Regions from separate parts of the Arthrobacter sp. NPDC058288 genome, predicted to be linked through region 2. Evidence: riboswitches for the same ligand, from Rfam matches in the RefSeq annotation. Region 2 holds a riboswitch; each other region holds the start of a gene.
The links. A riboswitch is a leader RNA that binds a small molecule or an ion and turns the genes downstream of it on or off. The one in region 2 is predicted to bind S-adenosylmethionine.
Positions count from the first base shown of each region.

Region 1 (5,992 bases), on a different contig from region 2:
CGCGGGTACGAGGACCTGGCCGAGCGGCTCAACACCATCGGCGCCAAAATCGAGTACTTCCAGGACTGACCCGTCCTGCCCTGTACGACAGGCGCCGTTGCGGCGCCTGTCGTACAGGGCCGTACAGGAGCACAATGTATGCATGCGAACTTTCGGGGTTGAGGAAGAGCTGCTGATTGTGGACCCCGTGACCGGGGAGCCGCTGGCGCTGGCGGACGCCCTGCTGGCAGGGCGGAAGCTTGCTGCGGACGATGCCCCGGACAAACCCCGGATCCCGGACCCCCACGATCCAACCCGTGACGACAACGACACCGGACTGACTGCCGAACTGAAACTCGAGCAGATCGAAACGCAAACCCGCCCGTGCCTGAACTATGAGGAGCTGCTCCTCCAGATCCTCCAGGGCCGGGCCCTGGCGGACACCGCCGCGAAGAAGCACAATGCGCGGGTGGCCGCGCTGGCGACTTCGCCGATTGCCTCCACGACGCACACCACGCCGAATCCCCGCTATGCCACCATGCAGGAGCGCTTTGGCCTCACCGTCCACGAGCAGCTGACCTGCGGGTTCCACGTCCACACTTTCGTCGAATCCCCGGAAGAAGGCGTGGCCGTCATCGACCGGATCAGGGACAAGCTGGCGGTGCTCACCGCGCTCAGCGCGAACTCGCCGTACTGGAACGGCGTGGAAACCGGCTTCGAGAGTTACCGCACGCAGGCCTGGAACCGCTGGCCGACGTCGGGTCCCTCGCAGATCTTCGGGACGCACTCCATGTACCGCCGCGTGGTCACCCGGCTGCTGGACAGCGGCGTGCTGCTTGACGAAGGCATGATCTATTTTGACGCGAGGCTTTCCCGCAACCATCCCACCGTGGAAGTCCGGGTTGCGGACGTCTGCCTGCAGGCCGAGGACGCCGCCCTGATCGCCGTCCTGGTGCGCGGCCTGGTGGAATCGGCCAGCAGGGAATGGCGGGCCGGTGTGGACCCCTCGCCCGTGCCGACGGTGCTGCTGCGGATGGCCGCGTGGCAGGCGAGCAACTGCGGGCTCCGGGGAGACCTTCTGGATTTCGGCACGTTCCGTCCCGCTCCCGCAGAGGAAGTGGTGGACGCGCTGGTGGACTATGTGGCGCCAGTCCTGGCGGAACAGGACGAGTTGGAACTTGCCCGGGAAGGCGTGCGGAGAATCCTGGGCCGGGGGACCGGTTCGGAACAACAGCGTGTTGCCATGCAGGAAGGCCTTGCCAGGACCTCGGACGCCGCTGCCGGGCTGGCCGCAGTGGTCGCCCACGCTGTGGACGTGAGCATGCGCCGGACCGAGGCCATCACCGCGCGCGAGAAGGCGCCCGTGCTGTTGCGCGTCCGCCAGTCGTGAACAGGTTCCTACTACCCCGGAGCGCGCCATGGAAACCGAATACGCAACAGTCACGGGACACGATGTCACCACCATCACCTGCGTCTGCGGAAACACCGTCAGCGACGAGGGGCTGATCCAGGCCAACTCCGAAGGCATGCCCGTGCACCTTGGCGAGGGAACTCCCGTCCCGCCCGGGCTGGCCGAGTGGCCGGGGGACGAGGACCTCTACACGCTGTGCCCGGCATGCGGGCGCGTCTACCATGACACCGTCATCGAAGAGACCGGAACCGCGCCCGTGGCTTTCACCGTGGACGTTGCGGCCGGCCCGATAGCCGAAGCGATCCGCCTGCACTGGGAACTGGACACCTGACGTTCGGCGGGGCAGGAAGAAACAGGTAGCCGTCCCTCAGATCTGCTTGAGCGCCTGCTCCAGGTCGCGCATGAGGTCGTCAACATCCTCGAGTCCCACGGACAGCCGGACCACGCCGTCGCTCAACCCGATCGCCGCGCGGCCCTCCGGCCCCATGGCGCGGTGCGTCGTGGTGGCCGGGTGGGTGATGAGCGTCTTGGCATCGCCAAGGTTGTTGGAAATGTCGATGATCCGCAGCGCGTCCAGCAGCGCAAAGGCTGCTTCCTTCGCGCTCCGGCCCCCTGAGGGCGAAAGCTCCAGCGTCAGCACGGTGCCGCCGGCCTTCATCTGCTTGGCCGCCAGCTCATACTGCGGGTGGGACTTCAGCAGCGGGTACTTGACCCAGCTGACCGCCGGCTGGTTCTCCAGCCATTCGGCCAGGCGGAGCGCGGAGGCCGAGGAATGGTTGACGCGCAGCGCCATGGTTTCCAAGCCCTTCGTCAGCACCCAGGCGTTGAAGGCGGAAAGCGCAGGCCCGGTGTGGCGCATCAGCTGCTTGACCGGGCCTTCGATGAACTCCTTGGTGCCGAGGATGGCGCCGCCCAGGACGCGGCCCTGGCCGTCGATGTGCTTGGTGCCGGAGTACACAATCACATCCGCGCCGAGCTCGCCGCAGCGCTGCAGCAGCGGAGTGGCAAAGACGTTGTCGACGACGACGGTCGCCCCTGCCGCGTGCGCCAGTTCGCTGACCGCGGCGATGTCCACGATTTCCTGCATCGGGTTGGACGGCGACTCGAAGAAGACCGCCGTCGTCGGCTCCGAAAGGGCGGCGCGCCACTGTTCCAGGTCCGGGCCGTCCACAAACACCGTTTCGACGCCCCACCGGGGCAGGATCTCGTTCAGGATCACAAAGCAGGAGCCGAACAGTGAGCGGGCAGCAACCACCCGGTCGCCGGCAGCCAGCAGGGCACCCAGCGCCGTGAAGACGGCGGACATGCCGGACGCCGTCGCAAAGCACGCTTCCGTGCCTTCAAGCAGCCGGAGGCGTTCCTGGAAGGTGGCGACGGACGGGTTGCCGTAGCGGGAGTAGACAAACCGTTCGTCCTCGCCGGTGAATGCCCGCTCGGCAGCTGCCGCGGATTCGTAGACGAACCCCGAGTTGAGGAAGATCGGCTCGGCGGTTTCCTGGAAATTGGTGCGGTCAAGTCCGCCGCGGACAGCCTGGGTGTCGGGGCTCCAGCCGGCGGCGTCGGGATTGAAGGTCACTTAGTTCTTTCCGAGGTTGGTGGGCAGGCCGCGGTTCTTCCAGCCGTTGACGGTGCGTTCGCCGAAACGGTCCGGTTCCCCTTCAAAGCCTTCGAGGACGTTGTATGCGGTGAACCCGGCCCGCGTGGCGGCGATTGCCGCGGCGACGGACCGTACGCCGGAACGGCAGAGGAACACCAGTTCGACGCCGGAGTCCTCGGGGGCCTGCTGCTTCAGCTGGTCGACAAAATCCGGGTTGGGGATGCCGCCGGGGAAGGTCCACTGGATGAAGAGGGGATCGTTGTCCGTGGCCTTGGTGTCCGGGATGCCAATGTGCGCCCACTCGCCCTCGGTGCGGACATCCACCAGGACGGCGCCCTGCTCCAGTTTGGCCCAGGCGTCCTGCGGGCTCAGGTCTCCGGCGTAGCTCATGCGTGGCCCTCGAAGCCTTCGCCCGGGAAATCGGCGTCGAACTCAAGTTCGTCCACTGCGGTTGCCACTGCAGCGTCCGAACTGGCGACGGCCGCTGGCAGGATCACGGCCTGGGCCACGATCACGCTGGTGCCGTTGAAGGTTGCCGCCGGGCCTCCGTGCAGGACATAGCCATCGGCAAGGGCCGCGGAGATGCGCTCGCAGAAGGAGCGGTCGTCGGGGCCGGTGATGAGCCGGTAGGCCAGCTTTTCCTGCGGCAGGGCCGGTTGTTCCTGGTCAGCGGCGGCCGGGTTGGCGGCCGGGGCCAGCGGTGCGGGTGCGTCGGACACGACGGATCTCCTTCTCTCACGCTTGCAGCTCGAATATCGATATGCCGAGTATTCACCTGAGGCACCCCGCCGCGGAAGGAGGGTTGCCGACCGGCCAGTCAGGGCTTGGCGCCGGTTCTCATTACTCCCCAAAAACGTAACACTTACGACGGCGGCCCGCACCGCCGTCGTCGTCATCTTCCGTAACGGGACACAGCCGAAAGCGGCGCCGCCTCCGCGTTTCCGGTGCCCCGTGAGTGACCCCATATTGCGGTTACAAAAGTCCATGCCGGGAGGATAATGACGGGAGATGAACCGCCGTAACGCCGGATGAAATCAGGCAGCTATGAACGAATCGAACCGGAATACAGTCAGTCCCATGCTGCACTTCGGTTGGTTCGTGGGTCACGGTTTCGGCGTTCAGGGCTGGGGCACGCCGGGGTACGGCATCGGGTACGACTGGAAGAAACCCGCCGTTTACCAGCACGCCGTGCGGGAATTCGAACGTGCGGGGCTGGACCTGTTCATCATCGAGGATTCCCTCACGGTGCCGGACACCTACGGCGGGACCGCTGAAGTGTCGCTGGCGCAGGCGTCCTTCGCGCCCAAACACGATCCGCTGGCCCTGGTGCCCTACCTGCTCTCCGCCACGGAACACCTGGGCATTGTTCCCACGGTGAGCGCGTCCTTCTACCCGCCGTTCACCGCGGCCCGCCTGCTGGCCACCCTGCAGCACTTCTCCAACGGCCAGCTGGGCTGGAACGTGGTGACCTCCGGCAGCGACCTGGCCGCGCAGAACTACGGGCTGGACCAGCAGATCGAGCATGACCTCCGCTACGAAAAAGCGGAGGAATTCGTGGAGGTGGTGCGCAAGCTCTGGCACAGCTGGGATCCGGACGCCATCGTCGAGGATGCGGACGCCGGGATCTTCGCGGACCATACGAAGGTTCACCCGATCAACCACAACGGCCGCTTCTTCAAGGTCCGGGGCCCGCTCAACACCGCGCCGCTGCCTGAGGAACCCGTCCTGGTTCAGGCCGGGGCGTCCCCGCGGGGCAAGGCATTCGCGGGCGGCAACGCCGACGTCGCGATCGGCCTGGCCAGGGGAGCGGACGGCATGAAGGCCTACCGCGATTCGATCCGGGCCGAGGCGGCGGCGGCAGGGCGGAACCCCGACGACGTCAAGGTGCTGTATGTCCTCAAGCCCGCCGTGGTGGGCTCCCGCGCCGAAGCCGACGAGCTCCGGGAGCAGCGCCGGGAACTGACGCAGCGCGACATCGACAGCCAGCTGAACTCCATCTCCTACCTTTCCGTGATCGACTTCAAACAGTTCGACCTCGACGCCACCCTCCCTGAGCTCACCACGAACAGCAACCAGGGCACCCTGGACCATTTCGCCAAGGCGGGCCCTCCCGGGTCCACGCTGCGCCAGCTCCTGCAGGCCCGCAGCGGCGGCGCGGGGGACAGCATCATCGGCACGGTCGAGGAGATCGCCGACTACCTTGAGGAAACCGGCGTCCGGGTGGGCGGGGACGGCTTCCTGTTCTCCGGCTTCGTTGATCCGGCCACGGTTCACGGCGTGCTGGACCGGCTGGCCCCGGTGCTGCGGCGCCGCGGGCTGCTCCGGACAAGCTATGGCGACGGCGGCTTCCGCCGGAACCTGCTGGACTTCTAGTGCCATGGGCGACGGCAGCGGCACCTTCCTGATCGGCACGGCGCACCTGCGCGCCAGGGACATCGCTGAAGCCGCGGCCGATCCGGCCGTGAAGTTCGTCCTGAGCGTGGACGCCCAGGAGCTGATCGGGCTCTCGCGTGAGGTGGTGCAGCAGGCCATCGATTCCGGCCACCGCGTCTACGGACTCAACACTTTGCTCGGCTCCGGGCGCGACACCGCTGTGGAGGAGACGTCGATCCTCGCCTACCAGGTGCAGGTGGTGCGGTACCACAACAGCGGCGTGGGGGACCTGCTGGGCGCTGATGAGGTCCGGGCAGTGATTCTGGCACGGCTGGTGGGCTTCAGCCGCGGCGGCTCCGGAGTCCGGCCGGAAACAGCCCGCTTCTATGCCGACATGCTCAACCGGGGCGTGGTCCCCGCCATCCCGCGCGAAGGATCCGTAGGGTCCGCCGACCTCACCCAGCTGGCCGCGGTGGCCGCCGTCGCCATCGGGGAGGGCCAGGCCGTGGGGTCGGACGGGCAGCTGGTGCCCGGCGGCCAGGCGCTGGCCGACGCCGGGCTGGCTCCGCTGGAACTGGCGCCCGGCGAAGCCCTGGCCCTGGTCAGCTCCAACTCCTATTCCATCGGCGTCG
Region 1 covers NZ_JBHVYH010000003.1:288,467-294,458, reverse strand. The annotation lists gene ACFVWT_RS12370 (UDP-N-acetylglucosamine 1-carboxyvinyltransferase) at 1-69, shown strand, start outside; gene ACFVWT_RS12365 (glutamate--cysteine ligase) at 143-1,369, shown strand; gene ACFVWT_RS12360 (hypothetical protein) at 1,398-1,721, shown strand; gene ACFVWT_RS12355 (O-succinylhomoserine sulfhydrylase) at 1,758-2,966, opposite strand; gene ACFVWT_RS12350 (rhodanese-like domain-containing protein) at 2,967-3,377, opposite strand; gene ACFVWT_RS12345 (DUF1737 domain-containing protein) at 3,374-3,685, opposite strand; SAM riboswitch class IV at 3,720-3,832, opposite strand; gene ACFVWT_RS12340 (NtaA/DmoA family FMN-dependent monooxygenase) at 4,065-5,360, shown strand; gene ACFVWT_RS12335 (aromatic amino acid ammonia-lyase) at 5,365-5,992, shown strand, end outside.
Region 1: another riboswitch for S-adenosylmethionine. It lies ahead of ACFVWT_RS12345 (DUF1737 domain-containing protein); the one in region 2 lies ahead of ACFVWT_RS04615 (aminotransferase class V-fold PLP-dependent enzyme).

Region 2 (5,992 bases):
GTTCGCGGCCCCGGACCAAGGACCGGCCCAGCTACGACGACGCCGTGACCGGCCGGATCATCACGGTGGACCGCGGGCGCTATACGGCCGTGGTGGGCGAGGACAGCGGGAACGAGCGCACGGTGATTGCCGCGCGCGCCCGCGAACTGCGCCGCTCACCCGTGGTGGCCGGAGACTTCGTGTCCCTGGTGGGCGATGTTTCGGGGGCGCCGGACACCCTGGCGCGGCTCGTGAAGATCCAGGACCGCCGCACGCTGCTGCGGCGCAGCGCCGATGACACGGATCCCATCGAACGGGCGGTAGTGGCGAACGCGGACCAGCTTGTAGTGGTGGTTGCCGCCGCCAATCCCGAGCCGCGCACAGGCTTTATTGACCGCGCACTGGTGGCGGCCTACGACGCCGGGATTGAGCCGTTGCTGCTGGTCACCAAGGCAGACGTCAAAGATCCCACGGAACTCCTGTCCAATTACCGGCACCTCGATTTTCCGGTGATCATCAGCCGGACTGCGGACGCCGCGGCCTCCGGAATCGATGCACGCTCCGATGACGGGCTGTCAGCCCGCCTGGACAGTGACGCCGTCTCGCAGCTGCGGGCCCACCTCGACGGCAAGGTCACCGTGATGCTCGGCCATTCCGGCGTGGGGAAGTCCACCATGGTCAATGCCCTGACGGGTGCCGAGCGGGCCACGGGAGGCGTCAACGCCGTCACCGGGAGGGGACGGCACACGTCGTCGTCCGCGCTTGCCCTGCGGATCAGTGACGCGCCCGCCGGTAGCTGGATCATAGACACGCCCGGCATCCGGTCTTTCGGCCTTGCCCACGTGGATCCGGACCGGATCCTGCGTTCGTTCCCCGATCTCGAACCCGGCACGGATGCCTGTGAACGCGGCTGCAAGCACGATGCCTCCGCCGTCAACTGCGGTGTGGACGCCTGGGTGGCCGAAGGACACGCTGGCCCGTCCGGCGCGGCGCGCCTGGCATCCCTTCGGCGGTTGCTCGGCACAGACCCCCGGATGGAAGCACAGGACGCCAAGGAACTCGGCATCGTTTCATGACATCCCGGCCCGCCGGCTGCAGAGACGGTAGTTTGGAACCATGACCCAACCCGCTTCGAGCTACAACGATGACCTGCGCCTCGCCCATGTCCTGGCCGACTCTGTTGACTCCCAGACCATGAGCCGCTTCAAGGCGCTGGATCTTCAGATTGAAACCAAACCGGATCTGACGCCGGTAACGGATGCTGACAAGGCAGCTGAAGAGTCCATCCGCGGCCAGCTCTCCCGTTCCCGTCCGCGAGATGCCGTCCTCGGCGAAGAGTTCGGCAGTTCGGGACATGGTTCCCGCCGCTGGATCATCGACCCGATCGACGGCACCAAGAACTTCGTCCGCGGCGTGCCGGTGTGGGCCACCCTGATCGCCCTCGTGGATGAAGGTGAGCCTGTGGTTGGACTGGTCAGCGCGCCGGCGCTGGGAAAACGCTGGTGGGCGGCGAAAGGTGCGGGCGCCTACATGGGACGGTCGCTTGCTGCCGCCACCCGGCTCAAGGTCTCCAACGTGTCCAAGCTGTCGGACGCCTCCCTCTCCTACTCGAGCCTCAGCGGCTGGAAGGAACGGGGCAACCTGGACGAATTCCTGGGTCTCACTGAGGAAGTCTGGCGGACCCGCGCCTACGGTGACTTCTGGTCCTACTGCATGGTGGCCGAGGGGTCCGTGGACATCGCCTGCGAGCCTGAACTGAACCTCTATGACATGGCGGCTTTGGTGCCGATTGTCACCGAAGCCGGCGGACGCTTCACCTCGTTGGAAGGAGTGGACGGCCCCTTCGGCGGAAACGCCCTGGCCACCAATTCGATTCTTCATTCCGAGGTCCTCAAGCGGCTGAACCCGGAACTCGACGACCTCCTCTGACGCGCGACCCGGCCCGCTGCCAAGCGGTTTCGGCGCGGGTTTGTCCACCGGAGGCATATCAACCGGGGACCGAATAAACGACGGCGGATTACCCCCTCGGGGGGTGTCCGCCGTCGTTATATTCGGCGCAATCCCCCTTCTGCCGACGCGCGTAACAAAGGGCTTAATAATTGCCGCGACTTTCCCGCGGCCCGGTGAATGTCCTAATCTCGAAACAGGTCACGAGTGCCAGCGCTAAACCCCGGTTTGCTGGCCGGCAACCCTCCATTCGCGGTGGGGTGCCCCGGGTGACGACCAGGCCGGTCCGGAACGGACCCGGCAAGCGCGGATCCCCGGAGTGCGGGGTCCCTTCACAGTGAGGTCCCCATGACTACTGCCACTTTCCCCGCAAATGCCGCAACCTCTTCCGCTACAGGCCTTCTGGACCCGCGGTTCACCGTCGCCCAGCGCCCCCTCTCAGCCGTTACCGGCGCGGAGATCCAGGCTCCGCTGATCCAGGGCGGCCACGTCCGCTACGCGAACCTGGACTACGGCGCATCGGCCCCGGCGCTGTCCGTTGTCTCCGCCTACCTCAACGAGATCCTGCCGTACTACGCCAGCGTGCACCGCGGCGCCGGCTATGCCTCGCAGATCAGCACGTCGGTGTATGAAAATGCCCGGGACATCGTCCGCGGGTTCGTGGGCGGCAGGTCGGACGATTCCGTCATCTTCACCCGGAACACCACGGACTCACTGAACCTGCTGGCCGGGTGCCTGCCGGTGGCCGACGGCCGACACACCGGCGAGGTGCTGTACCTCGACATCGAACACCACGCCAACCTGCTCCCCTGGCAGGGAGTGCCGCACCGGAGTGTTGTTGCCGCCCCCACGCTCACCGCCACCCTGGAGAATCTTCGTTCCGAGCTCCAGCAGGGTGACATCAGCCTGCTGGCCGTCACGGGCGCCTCCAACGTCACCGGCGAGATCCTTCCCATCCGCGAACTGGCCGCACTGGCCCACGAACACGGCGCCAGGATCGTTGTGGACGCGGCGCAGCTGGCCCCGCACCGCCGCATCGACATCGCCGCGGACGACGTCGACTACCTCGCCTTCTCAGGCCACAAGCTGTACGCGCCGTTTGGCAGCGGCGTCCTCGTGGGCCGGCCGGACTGGCTCGACGCCGGGACGCCCCACCTCGCAGGCGGCGGAGCCGTGCGTGAGGCCCGGCTGGACTCCGTCAGCTGGACTACAGGGCCGGCACGGCATGAAGGCGGCTCACCGAACGTCCTTGGGGCCGCCACCCTGGCCCGGGCCACCCAGGTCATCGGCGCCTTGGACCAGGACCTGTGGCACGCCCACGAGACGGCCATCCGGTCCTTCCTCGTCGAGGGACTGCGGAAGATCGACGGCGTCACTGTCCACCAGATCTTCAGCGACACCGACCACGCCACGGACACCATCGGTGTGGTCAACTTCTCCGTCGCTGGCTACGACGCCGGCCTTGTGGCAGCCTACCTCTCCGCGGAGCACGGCGTAGGCCTGCGCGACGGCCGCTTCTGCGCCCACCCCCTGCTGAAGCGGCTGGGACTGCCGTCCGGCTCGCTGCGGGCAAGCTTCGGCGTCGGTTCCCGGTTGGAGGACGCCCAGCGCCTACTCGCAGGCATCGAGGAACTCCGCAGGACCGGCCTCGGCTGGGACTACGTTGTGGACTCGGGCCGCTGGGTGCCGGCCAACGACACCCGCAGCTACCCGGACTGGGCACCCAACACCCCCGGCACTGCCGGGGCGGCACCCTGCACTGAGGACTGAAGACTGACGTCGCGGCGCGTGCGGTAAATTCGAGGGGTAAGAATTCCAGCCTGCCCGAAGGAGACTGCACGTGGCACGGGGAGGCCCCAAACTGCACCACCAGCGCCGGTACGAGCTCGGCCGGAGTTTCCAGGACGGCGGCGAACACTATGACCGGGTCCGTCCCGGCTATCCCGCCGGTTCCGTAGAGTGGCTGCTCCGAAGCGTTGGCGGGACAGCCGGCGCGTCCGACGCCGCTGACATCGGGGCCGGGACGGGAAAGTACACCGCGATGCTGGTACAGCGCGGCCTGGCTGTCACCGCAGTGGATCCCTCACCGGACATGCTCGCCCAGCTGCGGCTGGCGCTTCCCGGCGTTCCCGCTTCCGTGGGCACCGCGGAGGCCACGGGCCTTCCCGACGCAGCGTTCGACGTCGTGACCGTTGCGCAGGCATGGCATTGGTGTGATCCCCGCCTGGCCAGCACCGAGCTGTCCCGCATTCTTCGCCCGGGCGGAGTGCTGGGGCTGATTTGGAACCAACTGGACACATCCGTGCCGTGGGTCCACCGGCTTTCCCGGATCATGCATGCGGGCGACGTGCACAAGCCGGATTTCCGTCCCGCGATCGGGCCGGAGTTCGCCGGTCTTGAGAGCCATCTGACGCGCTGGGAAGACCCCGTGACCACTAAGGACATCGTCGAACTGGCTAAGTCGCGCAGCTACTACCTCGCCGCCGGAGAAAGCATCCGGGCCAAAGTCCGCGCCAACCTTGACTGGTACCTCCACGAGCACCTGACATACTCCGCCGAGGACATTATCGGACTCCCCTACCTGACCCAGACGTGGCGGGCGTTCAAGGCATGAGTCCCGTAACCAAAGCGGTAGGCTTGAACTCGTGAAGACCGGCGCCCCCTCCTCCTCGATAGAGGACTACGTCAAGGTCATCTACTCCTTCACGGAGTGGCAGGACAAGCCCATCACCTCCTCGCAGCTGGCACTCCGGCTCGGCGTCGCCAATTCCTCGGTTTCGGAAATGGTCCGCAAACTCAAGGACCAGGGCCTCGTTGACCACAAGCCCTACAGCGCCATCACGCTCACGTCCGACGGAGTCCGGCTTGCGCTCTCCATGGTGAGGCGGCACCGCCTCATTGAGACGTACCTCGTCCAGGAGCTCGGCTACAGCTGGGACGAAGTCCACGACGAAGCCGAACTGCTGGAGCACGCCGTGTCGGATACCTTCATCGAGCGGATGGCCGGCAAGCTCGGCAATCCCCTGCGCGACCCGCATGGTGATCCCATCCCGGCGGCCGACGGCACCGTCCACATGCCGCACGCCCACCGGATGAGCGAACTCGACGAGGGACACAAAGGCCGGATCACCCGGATCAGCGACGACAATCCCGAGCTCCTGCGCTACCTTTCCTCGCAGGAAATCGATCTGGACGCCGACATCGAAGTGCTGGGCCGGAAACCGTTTGGCGGAGCGCTCGTGGTCAGGATCGGCTCCGCAGGCGCAGACCGCGAATTCGACCTCGCCGACGAGGTCTCGTCAGCGCTATGGGTCTACAGCGAATCCCGCCACGCCGGATGCCGGCTGGCGGATGCCTGAAGGGGCGCTGCCAGAATGAGTGCCGCCAGTAACCCGGGCTGGCGGGCGTGGGCGGCGGTGGCAGTCGGGGCGCTGGCGGGCACAGAGCTCCGCTACGGCCTGGGTTTCCTCTTTCCCGACGCGGCGGGGGCGATCCCGTGGACCACTTTGTCCATCAACGTCTGCGGAAGCTTTATCCTCGCCTCCCTCACCACCCTGTGGATTGCGCGCCCCAGGACCGCATTCTGGCTCAGAGCCGGGATTGGTCCTGGGCTGCTGGGATCGTTCACCACCTTCTCGGCCGTGGTGTTCTCCGTCGACCAGCAGGCACGGTCCGGACAGCACGTGACCTGGCTGATCTATCTGGCACTTTCCCTGGTCCTGGGGCTTGCTGCGGCCGCTGCAGGCTGGAAAGCCGGCAAGGCCCTGAGCGACCGGACGGGTGGAGCCTCATGACGGCGCTTTTGGTGGGCGTCTTCGGCGTTGCGGGGGGACTGCTCAGGTTTGCCATCGACACCTGGTTCGCGCACCGTGCCGGGACCCGACGGCACTGGCCCTGGGCAACCCTGGTGGTCAACGTCACCGGTTCACTGGTCATCGGCCTGTCCGTGGGCGTTACCGGCCGGCTCGGGCTCGGCGAGGAATGGCATGCGGCGATCGCCACCGGACTGGCCGGCGGGCTTACCACGTTCAGTTCCTGGACCACCGCCACCATCCGGCTTGTCAGT
Region 2 covers NZ_JBHVYH010000001.1:955,889-961,880, reverse strand. The annotation lists gene ACFVWT_RS04625 (ribosome small subunit-dependent GTPase A) at 1-1,055, shown strand, start outside; gene hisN (histidinol-phosphatase) at 1,096-1,908, shown strand; SAM riboswitch class IV at 2,126-2,239, shown strand; gene ACFVWT_RS04615 (aminotransferase class V-fold PLP-dependent enzyme) at 2,275-3,696, shown strand; gene ACFVWT_RS04610 (class I SAM-dependent methyltransferase) at 3,767-4,540, shown strand; gene ACFVWT_RS04605 (metal-dependent transcriptional regulator) at 4,572-5,285, shown strand; gene ACFVWT_RS04600 (fluoride efflux transporter FluC) at 5,301-5,720, shown strand; gene ACFVWT_RS04595 (fluoride efflux transporter FluC) at 5,717-5,992, shown strand, end outside.

Region 3 (5,992 bases), on a different contig from region 2:
GCGGAGCTTCCGGAGCCTGTCCTTTCGCCGCGCAGCTTCATGCTGATCGGCGACGAAGAGACCGTCCGGGAAGAAGCCAGCGGGCACATGCACCGGATTTCCCATGCCGAAGCACTGGAGCTGTGCCCGGTGCTGGAGCCAGGGTTCTTCACCGCGGCCGGACTGGATACCGGTTCGTTCGCCTGCAACGCCCCCGTGCTGCTGGAAGACCACCGGCGCCGTGCCGAGGCGGGCGGGGTGGACATCATCACCGGAGCCAAGGTCCATTCCGCCCAGCGGCTGGGGTCCGGCTGGGAGCTCGGGGCCGGCCAGGAAGCGTTCCAGGCCGGGATCGTGGTCAATGCTGCCGGGGCCTGGGCCGATGAACTGGCCGTGATCAGCGGCGTGGAGAAGCTCGGCCTCCAGCCGTACCGGCGCACGGCGGCGATTGTCGACGTCGAACGTCCCCTCCCGGATTCCTGCCCCATGGTGGCGGCAGCGGACGAATCGTTCTACTTCCGCAAGGAAGGACGGGACGTGCTGATTTCGCCGTCGGAATCCGTGCCGAGCGGGCCTGAGGACGCGAAGCCCTACCCGGGCGATGTCGAGGCGCTGGTGGCGCGGCTCAACGCGGTGACCACCATGGGCATCAGGAACGTCAAGTCCGCGTGGACCGGCCTGCGCACCGAAGCTGCCGACGGCGTCCCGGTGGTGGGGTTCGACGCCGAAGCCACCGGATTCTTCTGGCTCGCCGGACAGGGCGGTTACGGTTTCCAGACCTCGTCCGGCATTGCTGAGCTCGCAGCCGACCTCATCCTGGCAGGGCCGTCGGCGGGGCAGGGCGCCCGGGACGAGGACGCCGGGCTCAGTCCGGCATCCCGGACAGCGGTTGCGCTGGCCGCAACCCGCTGGTCCATCCGGCACTGAAGAATGGACCCATGAGCACCCTGATCACCAACATTGCCGAGCTGATGACCCAGGACGCGGAGCACCGCGTCCTCAAGGACGCCGCCGTGGTGATCGAGGGGGAGCGGATTTCGTGGATCGGGCCGTCGTCGGCCGCGCCGGCCGCTGACGATGCCGTAGACGCGGGAGGCCGGGCGCTGCTGCCGGGCTGGGTGGACTCGCACACCCACCTGATCTTTGCCGGTGACAGGACTGCGGAGTTCGAGGCCCGGATGGCCGGCGAGAGTTACAGCGCCGGCGGCATCGCCGTGACCACTGGCGCCACCCGCGGGACAAGCGACTTCGACCTCACCAGGCTGGCCCTGGGCCGCGTGGCCGAAGCCGTCTCGCAGGGCACCACGTACTTGGAAACCAAGACCGGCTACGGCCTGGACGTGGAGAACGAAACGCGCAGCGCGCGCATCGCGTCGACTGTGGCTGACGAAGTCACCTACCTGGGCGCCCATCTGGTCCCCGCCGGGAACGACCCCGACGAATACACCGACCTGGTGTGCGGGCCCATGCTGGCGGCCGTCCTGCCCTATGTCGGCTGGGCGGACGTGTTCTGCGAGCAGGGGGCGTTCACCGAGGAACAGTCGCGCCGAGTGCTGCAGGCCTGCAAGGATGCGGGCCTTGGCCTGCGCGTGCACGGCAACCAGTTGGGAGAGGGGCCCGGGGTGCGGTTGGCGGTTGAATTCGGGGCCGCCAGCGTGGACCACGTGAACTACCTGTCCCGCGCCGACGTCCACGACCTCGCGGACAGCTGGTCCGGCTGGGAATCGGCGGCCGGCGCCGGAACGCGGGGGACTGTCGCCACGTGCCTGCCGGCCTGCGACCTCTCCACCCGCCAGCCGCTGGCACCGGGACGGGAACTGCTCGACGCCGGTGTGCAGCTCGCCCTGGCCTCGAACTGCAACCCCGGTACCTCCTACACCAGCTCGATGGCCTTCTGCGTCACCACGGCCGTGCTCCAGATGCGGCTCAGCGTCCACGAGGCCGTCCGGGCCGCCACGTACGGGGGCGCGCTGGCGCTGCACCGCGACGAGGGGAACGACGCCGACGGCGAACGCGCGGTCGGTTCGATCGCCGTCGGGCACCGCGCGGACCTCCACCTGCTCAACGCCCCCTCCGCCACCCACCTTGCCTACCGGCCGGGCATCCCGCTGACCCACGCCGTCTGGCGGGCCGGCGTGCGGGCGCGTTGAAACGCGGCCGCTAGAAGATCATGGGCGGAGCGTCCAGGACTGTCTCGTCCACGCGGCGGTCCTCCCACTGGCTGAACGGCTTGTCCAGTTCGTACTTGCCTTCATCCGTGCGCACCAGGGTCCGCACTTCGGCGTTGTCCGGGTTGTTGAGGGATTCGAAATACTCCACGGACCAGTGGAACCAGCGCATGCAGAACAGCCTCATGGTGAGCCCGTGCGTCACGAAGAGGGCGTTCGGGGCGTAGCTGGGCTTGGACCAGTGCCGGTGCAGTGTTTCCATGAAGGAGGAGATCCGGTCGTAGACATCGGATCCGGATTCACCCTCCCTGAACCGGTAGAAGAAGTGGCCGTAGGCGTTCCGGAGTTCTTTTTGGTCCTCGATGTCCCCGGCGATCTGGAAGTTCGCCCAGTCCTGTTCACGAAGCCTGGGTTCCTCGATAATCCGCTCTACAAGCGGTCCCAGATTGAGCGCTTCGAGAGTCTGGTAGGCCCGGAGGTACGGCGAGACGTAGACACACACCTGCCGGCCGTCCAGTTCCCGGCGGATCTCCTCGCCTGCGGCCCGGGCCTGTGCAAGGCCGAGTTCGGTCAGTGGTATCCGGTAATCGGGCACCCGGTTATAAATGGAGGTGTCGGCATTGGCGGCTGACTGGCCGTGCCGGATCATGATGATTTTTCCGGGCGCACTCATAAATTCCAAGCATAGGCCCCGGGCAGCGCGGCCACGTGGATGTGTTGCCCCCGCGACCAGCCGGAAGCGGCGGCCCCGACCAGCCGGAAGCGGCGGACAGGAAAGAACCAGAAAGGGAAGGCAAGATAGGAACATGCTGGTTCCCTCCCGCCGTCGTCTGCGGTTAGAAGTCTGGATTGTCCTCGGTCTGTCGCTAGGGCAGTCGGCCGTGTATTCGGTGGTGCAGTTGCTGGACAAGCTGACGCGGGCACCTCTTGCGGAGGGGACCTCCACCCTTAACCGCTCCCAGAGCAGCCGCGAATATTTCGACCTGACCTACCAGCTGCTGGATATTGTTTTCGCCCTGGTGCCGGTGGTGCTGGTCATCTATTTCCTCACCGAGCACCGGAAGTCGGGGGAGTCCGGCGCTTCGGCCTTCCGCAAACTCGGCTTCACCTTCGCCCGCCCGGGGAAGGACCTGCTGCAGGGGCTGGGCCTGGCAGCGCTGATCGGCATCCCTTCCCTGGGGCTCTATGCGGCCGGACGGGCGCTGGGCATCACCACGGCCATCATCCCCAGCGCGCTGGACGCCTATTGGTGGACCATCCCGGTGCTGATTCTCTCCGCCGTACGGCACGGGATCGTGGAGGAAGTCATCGTGGTGGGGTACCTGCTGGACAGGCTCGGGAAGTTCGGCTGGAGCATGCCGCTGGCCATCTTCGCCAGCTCCATGCTCCGCGGCAGCTACCACCTCTACCAGGGCTTCGGCCCGTTCATCGGCAACGCCGTGATGGGTGTTGTTTTCGCCTGGGTGTACACGAAGACCCGCCGCGTGATGCCCCTGGTGATCGCCCATGCGCTGCTGGACGTTGTGGCGTTCGTCGGCTTCAGCCTGTTCGGCAAGGCCATCGGGCTGGGCTAGCCGGCAACCTCTTAAAAGGATTCGGCCGCTATCGGTGGGTGACGTCGTTGGCACCCGCTGATAGCGGCCGAAGTTTGTCAGGGCAGCGCGCTGCCCGTGGCCCGGAGGGCCACACGGTGGAACAGGGGTTAGATGGTTACCGCGCCGGAGGCGGTTTCGAACGTGACGGAGAGGATTCCCGGCGTCCCCTTCGGGGCGACCCATTCAACAGCCACATCCTCCAAGGGCTTCTCGACCGGTTGACCGAGCCATTCCGTGACGCGCTCGGCCGAACCGGCGATGGTGAGGCTGGACATCTTAACGTTGCTCGGGTAGGCGTTGGACGGGTGAAGCTCCGGGTCGCCTTCCCACTTGAGCATGTACGGCACCTGCGGGTCTGCGATAAGGCCCAGGATGCCGATCTGCTTCCAGACAAGTTCGCGGCCGTCCGGGAACTTGCGGTTGCCGTTAACGGCCGAGCGGCCGAGGCGTTCTTCGAACGGTGCCAGGTCGTCCACTTCGACGCACCAGCCCATCCAGCCGCCGCCCGCTGCGGAGCGTGCCCGGACAGCCTGCCCGAACGGAGCTTTGTCGGATGCCGGGTGGTCCAGGACCTCCACGACCTCCAGGTATTTGTGCCCGGCCAGCGGGATAATCATGTTGCGGGTGCCAAAACGGGGGTGTACCCCGCCCTTCACGGCTTCGACGCCGAGGGCGGTTGCAATACGTTCGGTGGTGGCAGCCAAGCCATCTTGTTCACAGGCGTAAGAGACGTGATCCATGCGCATGCCCTCATCTTGGCACTTTGTGATGGAGCTCTCAGCTAAGGGTGTCCTTACCAAGATGGGACGTTATGGCGGACGGCCCCAAAGCCCACGAAATACCGCAGCCGACGTCCTTCGTCATAAACCTATTCAGACGGTTTGCTCCGCTCCTACACTGGGTCCAGGTCATGAGCGCCAGCATTGAGCCCCGGCTTGCTGGCCGGCAACCCTCGTTCCGCGGTGGGGTGCCCCGGGTGAGGACCTGGCCTCCGGCAACCGCCGGACGGCAAGCGCGGCACCAGACCCGGCCCGGCACGTGCGCCGGCCCCGGTGCCCTTCCCTAGAAGGAGCCTCCAATGTCCAATGCCTGGTCTTTCGAAACACGCCAGATCCACGCCGGCCAGGAGCCGGACAGCGCCACCGGCGCCAGGGCCCTCCCCATTTACCAGACGACGTCCTTCGTGTTCCCCAGTGCCGAAAGCGCCGCCAACCGTTTCGCGCTGGCCGAGCTGGCGCCCATCTATACCCGCATCGGCAATCCAACCCAGGACGCGGTGGAGCAGCGCGTGGCCAGCCTTGAAGGCGGGCTGGCGGCGCTGCTGCTCAGTTCGGGACAGGCCGCCGAGACATTCGCCATCCTCAACGTCGCCGAAGCCGGCGACCACGTGGTGGCCAGCCCCAGCCTCTACGGGGGCACGTACAACCTGCTGGCCCACACCCTGAAGAAGTTCGGCATCTCGGTGACGTTTGTGGAGGACCCGGACAACCTCCAGCAGTGGAAGGACGCCGTCCGGCCCAACACCAAGCTCTTCTTCGCCGAGGTGGTGTCCAATCCGCGCCAGGACGTCCTGGATATTGAAGGCGTTTCCGGCGCCGCCCACGAGGCAGGCGTCCCGCTGATCGTGGACAACACTCTGTCGACGCCGTACCTCATCCGGCCGCTGGAGTGGGGCGCCGACATTGTGGTCCACTCGGCAACGAAGTACCTTGGCGGCCACGGCAGCGCGATCGCCGGTGTAATCGTGGACTCCGGCAACTTTGATTTCGGCAAGGACCCGGAGAAGTTCCCGGGGTTCAACACCCCTGACCCCACCTACAACGGGCTTGTCTACGCCAGGGACCTCGGCGCCGGGGGCGCCCTGGGCGCGAATCTTTCCTACATCCTCAAGGCCCGCGTCCAGCTGCTGCGTGACCTCGGCTCCGCGGTGTCCCCGTTCAACGCCTTCCTTATCGCCCAGGGCCTGGAAACCCTGAGCCTGCGCGTCGAGCGCCACGTTGCCAACGCCGTGGGCGTCGCCGAATGGCTGGAGGCCAGGGACGACGTCGAATCCGTTGCCTACGCGGGCCTGCCGTCCAGCCCCTGGTACGAGCGCGGCCGCAAGTACGGACCCAAGGGCACCGGTGCGATCGTTTCCTTCAACATCGCCGGCGGGGCCGAGGCCGGCAAGCGTTTCGTGGATGCGCTGGAACTGCACTCGCACGTGGCAAACATCGGTGACGTGCGCTCGCTGGTCATCCACCCGGCGTC
Region 3 covers NZ_JBHVYH010000009.1:11,413-17,404, forward strand. The annotation lists gene ACFVWT_RS19545 (NAD(P)/FAD-dependent oxidoreductase) at 1-906, shown strand, start outside; gene hutI (imidazolonepropionase) at 918-2,129, shown strand; gene ACFVWT_RS19555 (histidine phosphatase family protein) at 2,140-2,820, opposite strand; gene ACFVWT_RS19560 (CPBP family intramembrane glutamic endopeptidase) at 2,954-3,721, shown strand; gene ACFVWT_RS19565 (VOC family protein) at 3,850-4,488, opposite strand; SAM riboswitch class IV at 4,649-4,763, shown strand; gene ACFVWT_RS19570 (bifunctional o-acetylhomoserine/o-acetylserine sulfhydrylase) at 4,821-5,992, shown strand, end outside.
Region 3: another riboswitch for S-adenosylmethionine. It lies ahead of ACFVWT_RS19570 (bifunctional o-acetylhomoserine/o-acetylserine sulfhydrylase); the one in region 2 lies ahead of ACFVWT_RS04615 (aminotransferase class V-fold PLP-dependent enzyme).